3 regions of the Melissococcus plutonius ATCC 35311 genome follow, and region 3 is predicted to be linked to each of the others. Evidence: predicted binding sites of a transcription regulator. Region 3 holds the regulator's gene; each other region holds the start of a gene.

Region 1 (3,293 bases), 870 kb from region 3:
AAAATGGCTAGAGTAAACTCTTTTGCTTCAGGATTGCTTTCCCATTCGCCACCATAAAAAGAAGTAGCAACCTCATAAAGACCAATGTAACCTAGGGAAACTGTTGCACGACGATTTTTAAATAATTCATTCACAGACTCTTTAGAAGAAAGTCGTTTGCCAAAAGCACCATACATATAAAGGATTGGCGCATTGGTTGGTGCAGCTTCTTTACATCTGTCTACACGAAAAACTAAGGCATCCTTTATAATTGCTAAACGTTCCTGTAATAAAGACCAAAAGGCTGCCTTGTTTCCTTGTGCTTCTAAGGCAATTCGTGGTAAATTTAATGTAACTACACCTAGGTTCATACGACCAACGTTTACTTCCTGGTTCTGTTCATCTTTCCAACCTTGTAAGAAGGATCGACAACCCATGGGTACTTTAAAGCTACCCGTTAATTCAACAATTTTATCATAATTTAAAATATCTGGATACATCCGTTTAGTTGAACATTCTAAAGCTAGTTGCTTGATATCATAATTAGGATCTGATGTTTCTAAATTTATTCCTCGCTTCAATGTAAAGATTAGTTTAGGAAAAATGGCTGTTCGTTTCTCAATGCCTAATCCATTAATTCTAATTTGTAAGATGGCTTTTTGAATTTCACGTTCCAACCAGTTTGTACCTAAACCAAATCCTAAAGAAGTAAATGGTGTTTGGCCATTTGAAGTAAATAACGTGTTAATTTCATATTCTAAACTTTGCATGGCATCAAAAATATCTTTTTTTGTTTTTTCTTTTGCAAATTGTTGCTGCTTTTCTGAAGAATCAATCCATTTTAGTGCATCATTTAAGTGTTTTTGATAATTTAGTTCGGCAAATGGAGCTAATAATTCATCCAAACGATCTGCTGAACAACCACCATATTGACTAGAAGCAACATTTGCAATAATCTGGGAAATTTGAGCAGTTGCTGTTTGAATGGATTTTGGTGATTCAACATCTGCATTACCAATTTTGAAACCATTATTCAACATTTCATGAAAATCAATTAAACAGCAATTTGTCATTGGTGTATAGGGATGATAATCTAAATCATGATAATGAATGTCCCCCTTTTGATGAGCATTTGCCACATGTGAGGGTAACATTTTAAGTCCAATAGATTTTCCAACGATACCAGCTGTTAAATCACGCTGTGTATTGAATACATCACTATCTTTATTGGCATTTTCGTTAACAATTGTTTGGTCTTTATTAATTAATTTGCCAATAGTAAAATTAATATCTGTTGCTTTACTCCGTTCAAAGTCTCGACGTGTCCGATAATTGATATAGGCTTCAGCAAGTTCATATTCATTCTTTTCAAGCAAGGTATGTTCAACAATGTTTTGAATTTCATAAATTTTCACATTATTTGTAAATCGTTCAGAAATTTCTTGATCTACTCGATCAAGGATTTCTTGAATACGTTCATATGCAAGTGGATCTAGAGAACCATTGATTTGTCTTTCTGCTTTCATCAAGGCATCATAAATTTTTTTATTAGAAAAATCAACTAAACGTCCATCTCTTTTGATAATTTTGATTTTTGATAGATTGATGTCATCATTTGTTGTTCTTTCTTTTTGTTTTATTTCCATCACTGTTATCCACTCCTCATTTTTTGCTCAATATTATAATAAAACAGTTTTAAAATAGTTGCAACTATATATGGTGTTTAATTCATTAAAAAATTAAAAATGTATCAATATATAGTGGTTTGACAGCTTCTGTTATGATAAATAATAGTTATGCAAATATCTTTAGAAAAATGGTGCAAAAAAGATACATGCTGTGTAATGTCTTATAAGTAAACAACCAATGAATCAAAATAAATCAAACAGAATAATCTGCTTAAATTGAATTTATTTATGTATTTTTAAGTAAAATTTTGCTAAAAACGTTTTTTGATTTTATTTTATATTCAAATATAATTTTATAAAGAGTTACACTGAAAGTTATTCATCATAAAAATAAATGAATCTGCTAGAATTAAGAATTTTTGATGACAAGTTTTAGTTATTTTTTTAGATTGACCTTTTGATAAATAGGTTGTTATTTTAATTTTTTTAAGAGAAGTTATTATTAAAGCAACAGGAGGTATTTATAGAGATGAATGCTTGTTAAAATAAGAGTGAGAAGAAAGGGAGTAATCGAATGAAGAAAATTGTTGAAGTGAATCATATTAGTAAATCGTTTGGTTATCGTTATAATAAGGTTCATGTATTAAATAATATTTCTTTTTCAATAGACCAAGGTGAATTTGTAGGTATTATGGGTCCAAGCGGCGCAGGCAAAACGACATTATTAAATATTATTTCAACTACCTTACTACCAGATGCAGGTATGATTCAATTAAATGGCCAAAATACTTTGAGGATGAGAGATAATCAGTTAAGTGATTTTAGACGTAAAAAATTAGGATTTATTTTTCAAAATTTTAGCTTGATTGATACATTAAATATAAAGGATAATATTTTATTACCCTTGGCCGTCGATCATTTTCCTATAAAAGAAATGAAACGACGTTTTATGCATGTTACAAAAGTTTTAGGTATCGAGGAATTATTAACCAGCTATCCAGCAAATATTTCAATTGGACAACGTCAACGTGTCACTGCAGCCCGTGCTTTAATTATTCAGCCTGAACTTATTTTTGCAGATGAGCCAACAGGTTCTTTAGACTCTAAATCGGCAGCAGAACTTTTGCGTTATATGTCTGAAATGAATGCCCAAGATAAGACAACTATTTTAATGGTGACACATGATCCTTATACAGCAAGTTATTGTAATCGTATTTTATTTATTAAAGATGGAACAATTTTTTCTGAAATTCATCGTCGAGGAACCAGAAAAGAATTTTTTGATCAGGTGATTGATATGCAGGCAACAATTGGAGGAAGTGGTAAGGCGAATGATTTTCAAAATAACATGGAAAAAGATTGAGTCACAGTTTTTAAACTACTCTGTTTATTTTATTAGTATGATTTTTGCTGTAATGATTTATTATTGTTTTAGTGTGATTGCTTATAATCAATCTTTGATAAAAAGTGCTGGAAAAAATATACCAATTCAAGGATTAATGTTTTCAGGTAATTTCTTAGTTGTTTTAATGGTTTTAGTATTTATGTTAGCTGCAAATCACTTTTTTTTGTTGAAAAGAAATCAAGAAATTAAGGTTTATCGGTTGATTGGGATGCGCAAAAGTCATATCTTCTTTATTTTCTTTAAAGAAATTTTATTTTTAGGCATTACAGCCCTAGGAGTTG
Region 2 (3,293 bases), 810 kb from region 3:
ATAACGGCTCCAACACCAGCTATAATTCCATTTGTGATAAGATCTTGAAGCCATCCAGCTATATGTAAAGATTGTAATATATTTGTAACTGAATTGGTGATAATATCACCAAACAATACATCATTTAGCCAATCAGTCCCAACCTTTCCAATTGTTTGTACAGATAGATAATAAACACACCACATAACAGCAGCAAAAATTGGCAATGCTAACTACCTATTGGTTACAACATGATCTATTTTATCGCTTGTATTAAATTTTACATTATCTTTTTCAATAGAACATAATGCAGTTAAACGGGTGATATATTCATAGCGTTCATTAATAATAATTGCTTCACTAGAATCATTTAGAATTTTTTCAGTCATTTGAATAATTTCTTCAATTTCTTTTTTCTGGGCTTCAGTTAATTCTAATAAATTCATTATTTTTACATCACGTTCGAATAATTTGATACTATACCAACGGAGTTGACTGCCTTGCACATTATGTACAATGATTTCTGAAATTTCACTGAGTGCCGCTTCCAAACGACTATCATAAGTCGGATAGTTCAGCTCCTCTTTATCCACTGTTTTTGCTTCCTGAATCGCTGTTTTCATCGCATGATCTAAACCATGATTCTTTAGCGCACTAATTTCAACAACCTTGACACCCATTCCATAGCTAAGTTTATCGCTATTAATCTTTTTACCTTTTTTTTCAAGAATATCCATCATATTTAAAGCAATAACAACAGGTATTCCAGTCTCCATCAGTTGTGTTGTCAAATAAAGATTTCTTTCTAAATTAGTCGAATCAATAATGTTTAAAATAATATCTGGTCCATCTTCAGTTAATAAATAATCTCTAGCTATAATCTCTTCCTGTGTATATGGTGAAAGCGAATAAATGCCTGGTAAATCCTGAATACTAATTTGTTTGTCTTTTTTCCACTGACCTTTTTTGCATTCAACCGTTACTCCGGGCCAATTCCCAACATATTGACTTGATCCAGTTAATGCATTAAACGTAGAAGTTTTTCCACTGTTTGGATTTCCGGCTAAGGCAATGTGACAATTGTTCAATTCTTTTCCTCCTTTGCTACCAAAACAAGTTCAGCCTCACTTTTTCGTAAGGTCAACTCATAACCACGTAAATTGATTTCAATTGGATCACCAAAAGGAGCTACCTTTCTGGCAAATATTTCTACATTTTTTGTTAACCCCATATCCATTAATCGACGTTTTACTGTACCTTCTCCATGAATGCCCACAACTTTAGCATATTCACCAATTTTTAATTGACTTAAAGGCATCCAATTAAGATTAATTTGTTCTTTTTCTGTAATATGAATTTGTTTTAAAATTGATTTGTCTAAAGCAATTCGACTGTTATGTAAGAGAATGATGCCATTTTCACCAGCAAATTGTGTTACTGCTACCTGCCCACCTGTAATCATTCCTAGCTGATTTAAACTTTTTTTAGTTGTTTCATCTTTTACACAAATTTCCTCAATTGTGTAAGCTTTCCCCAATGTTGCATCCGACAAAAGTTGCATGATTGTCCCTCTTTTCAAATGTGCAGATAGTTTTTGATAATGATTCTCAATATCAGAAAAAGGATACACCTACATTAGTAGAAAGTCAATTACTTTTTGGTGTTTGTTTTTAGGTTCTTTTGTTATTTTTTCATCTCATTTCTTTCATTTATCTTAATAGCAATCAAAAAGAGCCAATTGCTGTGTTTTACTATTTTCTTAATCCACCTATCAATCAAACATTTTTTACCATTTAGCATTTACAACACTAAAAATTGTATATTCGATAAATCAGAACACAATATATAGTGTTTAACAGTTGACTTTTCTTATTAGATATTTATACTAATGATTATAGATAAATTACAATTTTATATAGGGGGAATTTAAATGAGCGTTAAAATCTTTTCTAAAAATAACTGTATGCAATGTAAAATGACAAAACGTTATCTAACTGAAAATAATATTTCTTTTGAAGAAATAAATATTGATCAAGAACCTTATGAATTAAATCGTTTAAAAGAACAAGGATTTCAAAGCGTTCCTGTTATCATATCTGATACGACAACCATTGTTGGCTTTCGCCCAAATCAGTTAAAACAATTGGCTTAATCAAATTATGAAAATTGTTTATTTTTCGGTAACTGGGCAAACAAAACGCTTTGTTAACAAATTAAATCTACCATCCTATGAAATTGATCCAAGCGATCCTTATGTTAAAATGAACGAGTCTTACATCCTGATTGTCCCTACTTATGATAAAGAGATTACTGAAATCGTAAATGATTTTATTGAATATGAAGACAATCAAGACTATTGCCAAGGTGTTGCTGGTAGTGGTAATCGAAATTTTGCGCATTTATTTGTTTATACAGCAAAAGATATTGCTCATGATTATAATGTACCTTTACTCTTTGCTTTTGAATTCAGTGGTACCAATGAAGATGTTACGTCCTTTAAGAAAGTAGTGAATCAATTTGAGTCTTAAAAATCTAACAGAAGTTAGCTATTTTAAATTAAATAATGAAATTAATCGTCCAGTTGATGGACAAATTCCCTTAAATAAAGATAAAGAGGCTTTGGAAGCTTTTTTTAAGGAAAATGTTTTACCTAATACTAAGATTTTTCCTTCTATAGAGGCAAAAATCAATTTTTTAATCGAAAATGACTATTTAGAAGTTGATTTTATTCATAAATATTCCATGTCATTTATCGAAAGCCTTTATACATTTTTAATGGAACAAAAATTTCAATTCCAATCATTTATGGCAGCTTATAAGTTTTATTCCCAATATGCGCTTAAAACGAACGATGGAACGATGTATCTAGAAAGTTATGAAGATCGGGTTGCCTTTAATGCTCTTTATTTTGCAGATGGCAATGAAGAATTGGCAATTACACTTGCAGATGAAATGATTCATCAACGCTACCAACCAGCAACGCCTTCTTTTTTAAATGCTGGTAAAAAACGTCGAGGTGAATTGGTCTCTTGCTTTTTAATCCAAGTAACCGATGACATGAATAGCATTGGCCGTTCAATTAATTCAGCTTTGCAGTTGTCTAGAATTGGTGGTGGCGTTGGTATTACTTTATCAAATTTACGTGAAGCTAGTGCGCCAATTAAAGGGTATGAGGGAGCAGCAAGTGGTGTTGTTCCAGTAATGAAATTATTTGAAGATAGTTTTAGTTATTCTAATCAACTGGGTCAAAGACAGGGAGCCGGTGTTGTCTATTTAAATGTTTTTCATCCAGACATTGAACGATTTTTATCTGC
Region 3 (3,293 bases):
TGTTCCTGAATAAGTTGTTTCATTTCTTGTCCAACGTTTTCCATTAAGATTCACCTCCTCGATTAAGAAATTCTTGAATCTGCCTATCCAATGCTGCTTTTTTCTCTTTTGAAAGTTTCTTTTCTTTTATTGGATTCTCTACCCAATCTGGTAAAATTTCTTTCCGTATGTGTTGTTGTTTCCCTTTATAGAAAGGTTTTTTAGTGTTCATTTTTGTCTGTTTTTCTTTTTGCCGATGTTTCACATAAATAATTGCCTCTTCTGGTGAACAAATTTTTTCTTTTGCCCAATCATTTGCAATTTTACTTGCATGTTCTGATTCAAACGTTGTTTTTTTCTCAATCACAATGACAAAATGAATTAAAATATTGATGACACTGTTTGGCAATTTCGAATGTTCGACTAAAAAACGTACATTATATTTTTCAATATTCGTTGGAAAAAGATTACATGCTTCCTTGACCATCGTTAAATAAATCTCCGGTGCAAATTTTTCACTCTCCATAACTACCGCAATATCTGAATCTGAAAAATTTTCCATCTGTTTTAGCGAATTATAACGATAGCTACTTTTTTCTTCTTCAGATAATTTCATGTCTTTATAGAATGGATCTATCTTACGTTGTTTTTGTTGTGGGTAAAAAGCTTGATTAATTTGTTTCTTTAATTCTTGACTATTAATTTGGTTGGTATAATAGTCGAATGATTTAGCTGCTAAATTTGCCATTTCAAATTCATCAATCCCTAAACTTTGATGGTATAATAGTACCATTTTTTTAAAGTCAGCTTCATCTTCTGGTAGTTGGATACCAAAGTTTGTTAACTGTGTTAAAAAAAAGTTCCAATCAAATGTCTCTGAATCAACTGTCAACTCTCTTTTTGGACGACTTTTTTTTAATTGATGATGAATGGTTTGGATAAATTCTTGTTGGGAAAGTACTTGTTCCTCATTAAATAAATAAATTTCTTTGAAATCTGCTGAAATATTCTCATATCCAGCTAGATTAATTTCCTTTGGTTGAAATTGTTCAAATAATTTATTAAATTTTCGTTGACCGACTACGTTTAGTAAAGTAATGGATAAAATTTCATCTTTGAAAAAACGGATAGCTGTTTCTGGATGATTCAATTGATAAATATAGTTAAATCCAAGCTCAATATCTTCCTTAACAAAGGTATCTAAAAGACCAATTCCCTCTAATTTTTTGCGTGCCTGCATGATTTGCTTTATCCCCATATCTGTTGTTGTAATAATATCTACATGAAACAGGGAGTCACTTTGTCCGGTCGTTGAATTAATTTCTGAAAGTAAAGTCAAATAAAGGCATAAAGCATTAGCACCAATAATGGGTTGGTATAAAAACGTTAATATTTCCTTGTCTTGATCAGTTAAAGGAGTATTAATGATTGTTTGAAATATGGTTTTTGGCTGAATTTCATGATGTTCATTATTCAACGCGGTTTTCCTCTACTTTTCTTTCAATTTATCATCTGGTGATTTTGCTTTGTCTACAATATCTTGCAGTTCCTTTAAGAATACACTCATGTCTTTAAATTGGCGATAGACACTGGCAAAGCGAATATACGCGATGTCATCCAAATCAACAAGGTCTTCCATCACATATTCACCAATCAAATTGGTAGAAACTTCATTTTCTCCTAAATTACGTATTTTAATTTCTACATCATCAACAATTTTTGCCATCTGCTCCATGGCAACCGGTCGTTTTTCAGCAGATCGAACCAAACCACGCAAAATTTTTTCCCGACTAAATTCTTCGCGTTCACCATTTTTCTTAATAACTAATAAAGGAGTGGCTTCGATTCTCTCAAAGGTCGTAAAACGATAACCACAATTTTCACATTCACGACGTCTACGAATTACCCGACCATCTTCTGCTTGACGACTATCAACAACACGGGAATTATTGTGATGACATCTTGGACAACGCATAACTATTCACCTCACCTATACTAAAAATTAGTTTTATCGGTTTTATTATAACATGAAACACGAAAGATAGTAGTAAACAAATAAGCCATTAAAAGATTAAAAACAACCATTACATTTTTTCTAATTGAACTCACAAGTAACACTTCTTCAAATGGGCATTTTAATTCTCTTTATAACTAATAAGCAAATTATTCCTATTTACCAATGTGTTGTAGCCAATCTACTACTTGCTGCTCAGTTTCAATTTTAGAGCCACTATTATCAAACAAAATATTCGCTCGTTTTTTCTTCTCTTCAATTGACCATTGACTTTGAATTCTTTTTCTCGCTTCTTCCTTTGTTAGCTGTTCTCTTTTCATTAATCGCTGTTGTTGAATGCTTTCTGGCGTATAAACTACGGCCACTTTTTCCATATAGACTTCATAATGTCCCTCATAAAGTAGTGGTAAATCAACAACAATTAAAGAAGCATCTGTGGTTTTTGCTTCAGCAATTTGTCTAAGGATTTCTTTTTTTAAGAATGGTGCCATTCGTTGATCTAACAACCTACGTTTTTCCTTATTGTGAAAAATCAACTCTCCAAGTAACTTACGGTCTAGTTCACCATTTTTTTTCAGTATTTTTTTGCCAAAGGCTTGCTCAATCGCTGTTAATGCCGGTTGTCCTTTTTCAACGATCTGTTTGGCAATGCAATCACCATCTATAACTGGATAATGAAACTTTTTAAAGACATTTACTACAGTACTTTTTCCTGTTGCAATACCACCTGTAATGCCTAGTATCAGTTGCATAACATAGCTCTCTCTTCCTTTTTATAATTTTTGACAGTGAGGACAAAAATGTGTCCCACGTTGGGCGACTTTTATTTTTTGAATCGGTGTTGCACAACATGCACAAGGCTTATCTTTTTGTCCATAAACGTTTAAGGCTAGTTGGAAGGTTCCTGCTTCACCTAAAGCATTTAAATAACTACGAATAGTCGTTCCACCGGCCTTTACAGCTTGAGTTAAAATGTCAATAATTGCTTTATGTAATCGATTAACCTCAGAAACACTTAATGTATTTGCTGGTTTTTCTGGATGAATTTTAGCTGTCCAAAGTGCTTCATCCACATAAATATTTCCAAGACCAGTAACCAGTTTTTGTTCTAAGAGTAATGGCTTAATTGCTTTATGATATTTTGCTAGATTTTTTTGAAATTCTTCTACATGGAAAGTTTCAAGCGTTGGTTCAGGTCCCAAAAGAGCAATTCCTTTATATTCATTGCTTTTATCTTTTGGAATAAGCGCCATTCGCCCAAATTTCCGAATATCTAAATAACGTAATTGACTATCATCAG

The links. The regulator NrdR, encoded in region 3, represses ribonucleotide reductase genes. The targets are predictions, from matches to a motif close to ACACNATATATNGTGT.
Region 1: the regulator NrdR is predicted to act here: its motif matches at 1,687-1,702, upstream of nrdD (anaerobic ribonucleoside-triphosphate reductase).
Region 2: the regulator NrdR is predicted to act here: its motif matches at 1,816-1,831, upstream of nrdH (glutaredoxin-like protein NrdH).

Annotation. Positions count from the first base shown of each region.
Region 1 covers NC_015516.1:646,656-649,948, forward strand. The annotation lists gene nrdD (anaerobic ribonucleoside-triphosphate reductase) at 1-1,625, opposite strand, end outside; gene MPTP_RS02750 (ABC transporter ATP-binding protein) at 2,182-2,970, shown strand; gene MPTP_RS09375 (FtsX-like permease family protein) at 2,939-3,293, shown strand, end outside.
Region 2 covers NC_015516.1:576,929-580,221, reverse strand. The annotation lists partial or broken gene feoB (ferrous iron transport protein B) at 1-1,067, opposite strand, end outside; gene MPTP_RS02405 (ferrous iron transport protein A) at 1,064-1,540, opposite strand; gene nrdH (glutaredoxin-like protein NrdH) at 1,910-2,131, shown strand; gene nrdI (class Ib ribonucleoside-diphosphate reductase assembly flavoprotein NrdI) at 2,139-2,507, shown strand; gene nrdE (class 1b ribonucleoside-diphosphate reductase subunit alpha) at 2,497-3,293, shown strand, end outside.
Region 3 covers NC_015516.1:1,662,905-1,666,197, forward strand. The annotation lists gene dnaI (primosomal protein DnaI) at 1-44, opposite strand, end outside; gene MPTP_RS07260 (replication initiation and membrane attachment family protein) at 44-1,456, opposite strand; gene nrdR (transcriptional regulator NrdR) at 1,469-1,954, opposite strand; gene coaE (dephospho-CoA kinase) at 2,149-2,745, opposite strand; gene mutM (DNA-formamidopyrimidine glycosylase) at 2,767-3,293, opposite strand, start outside.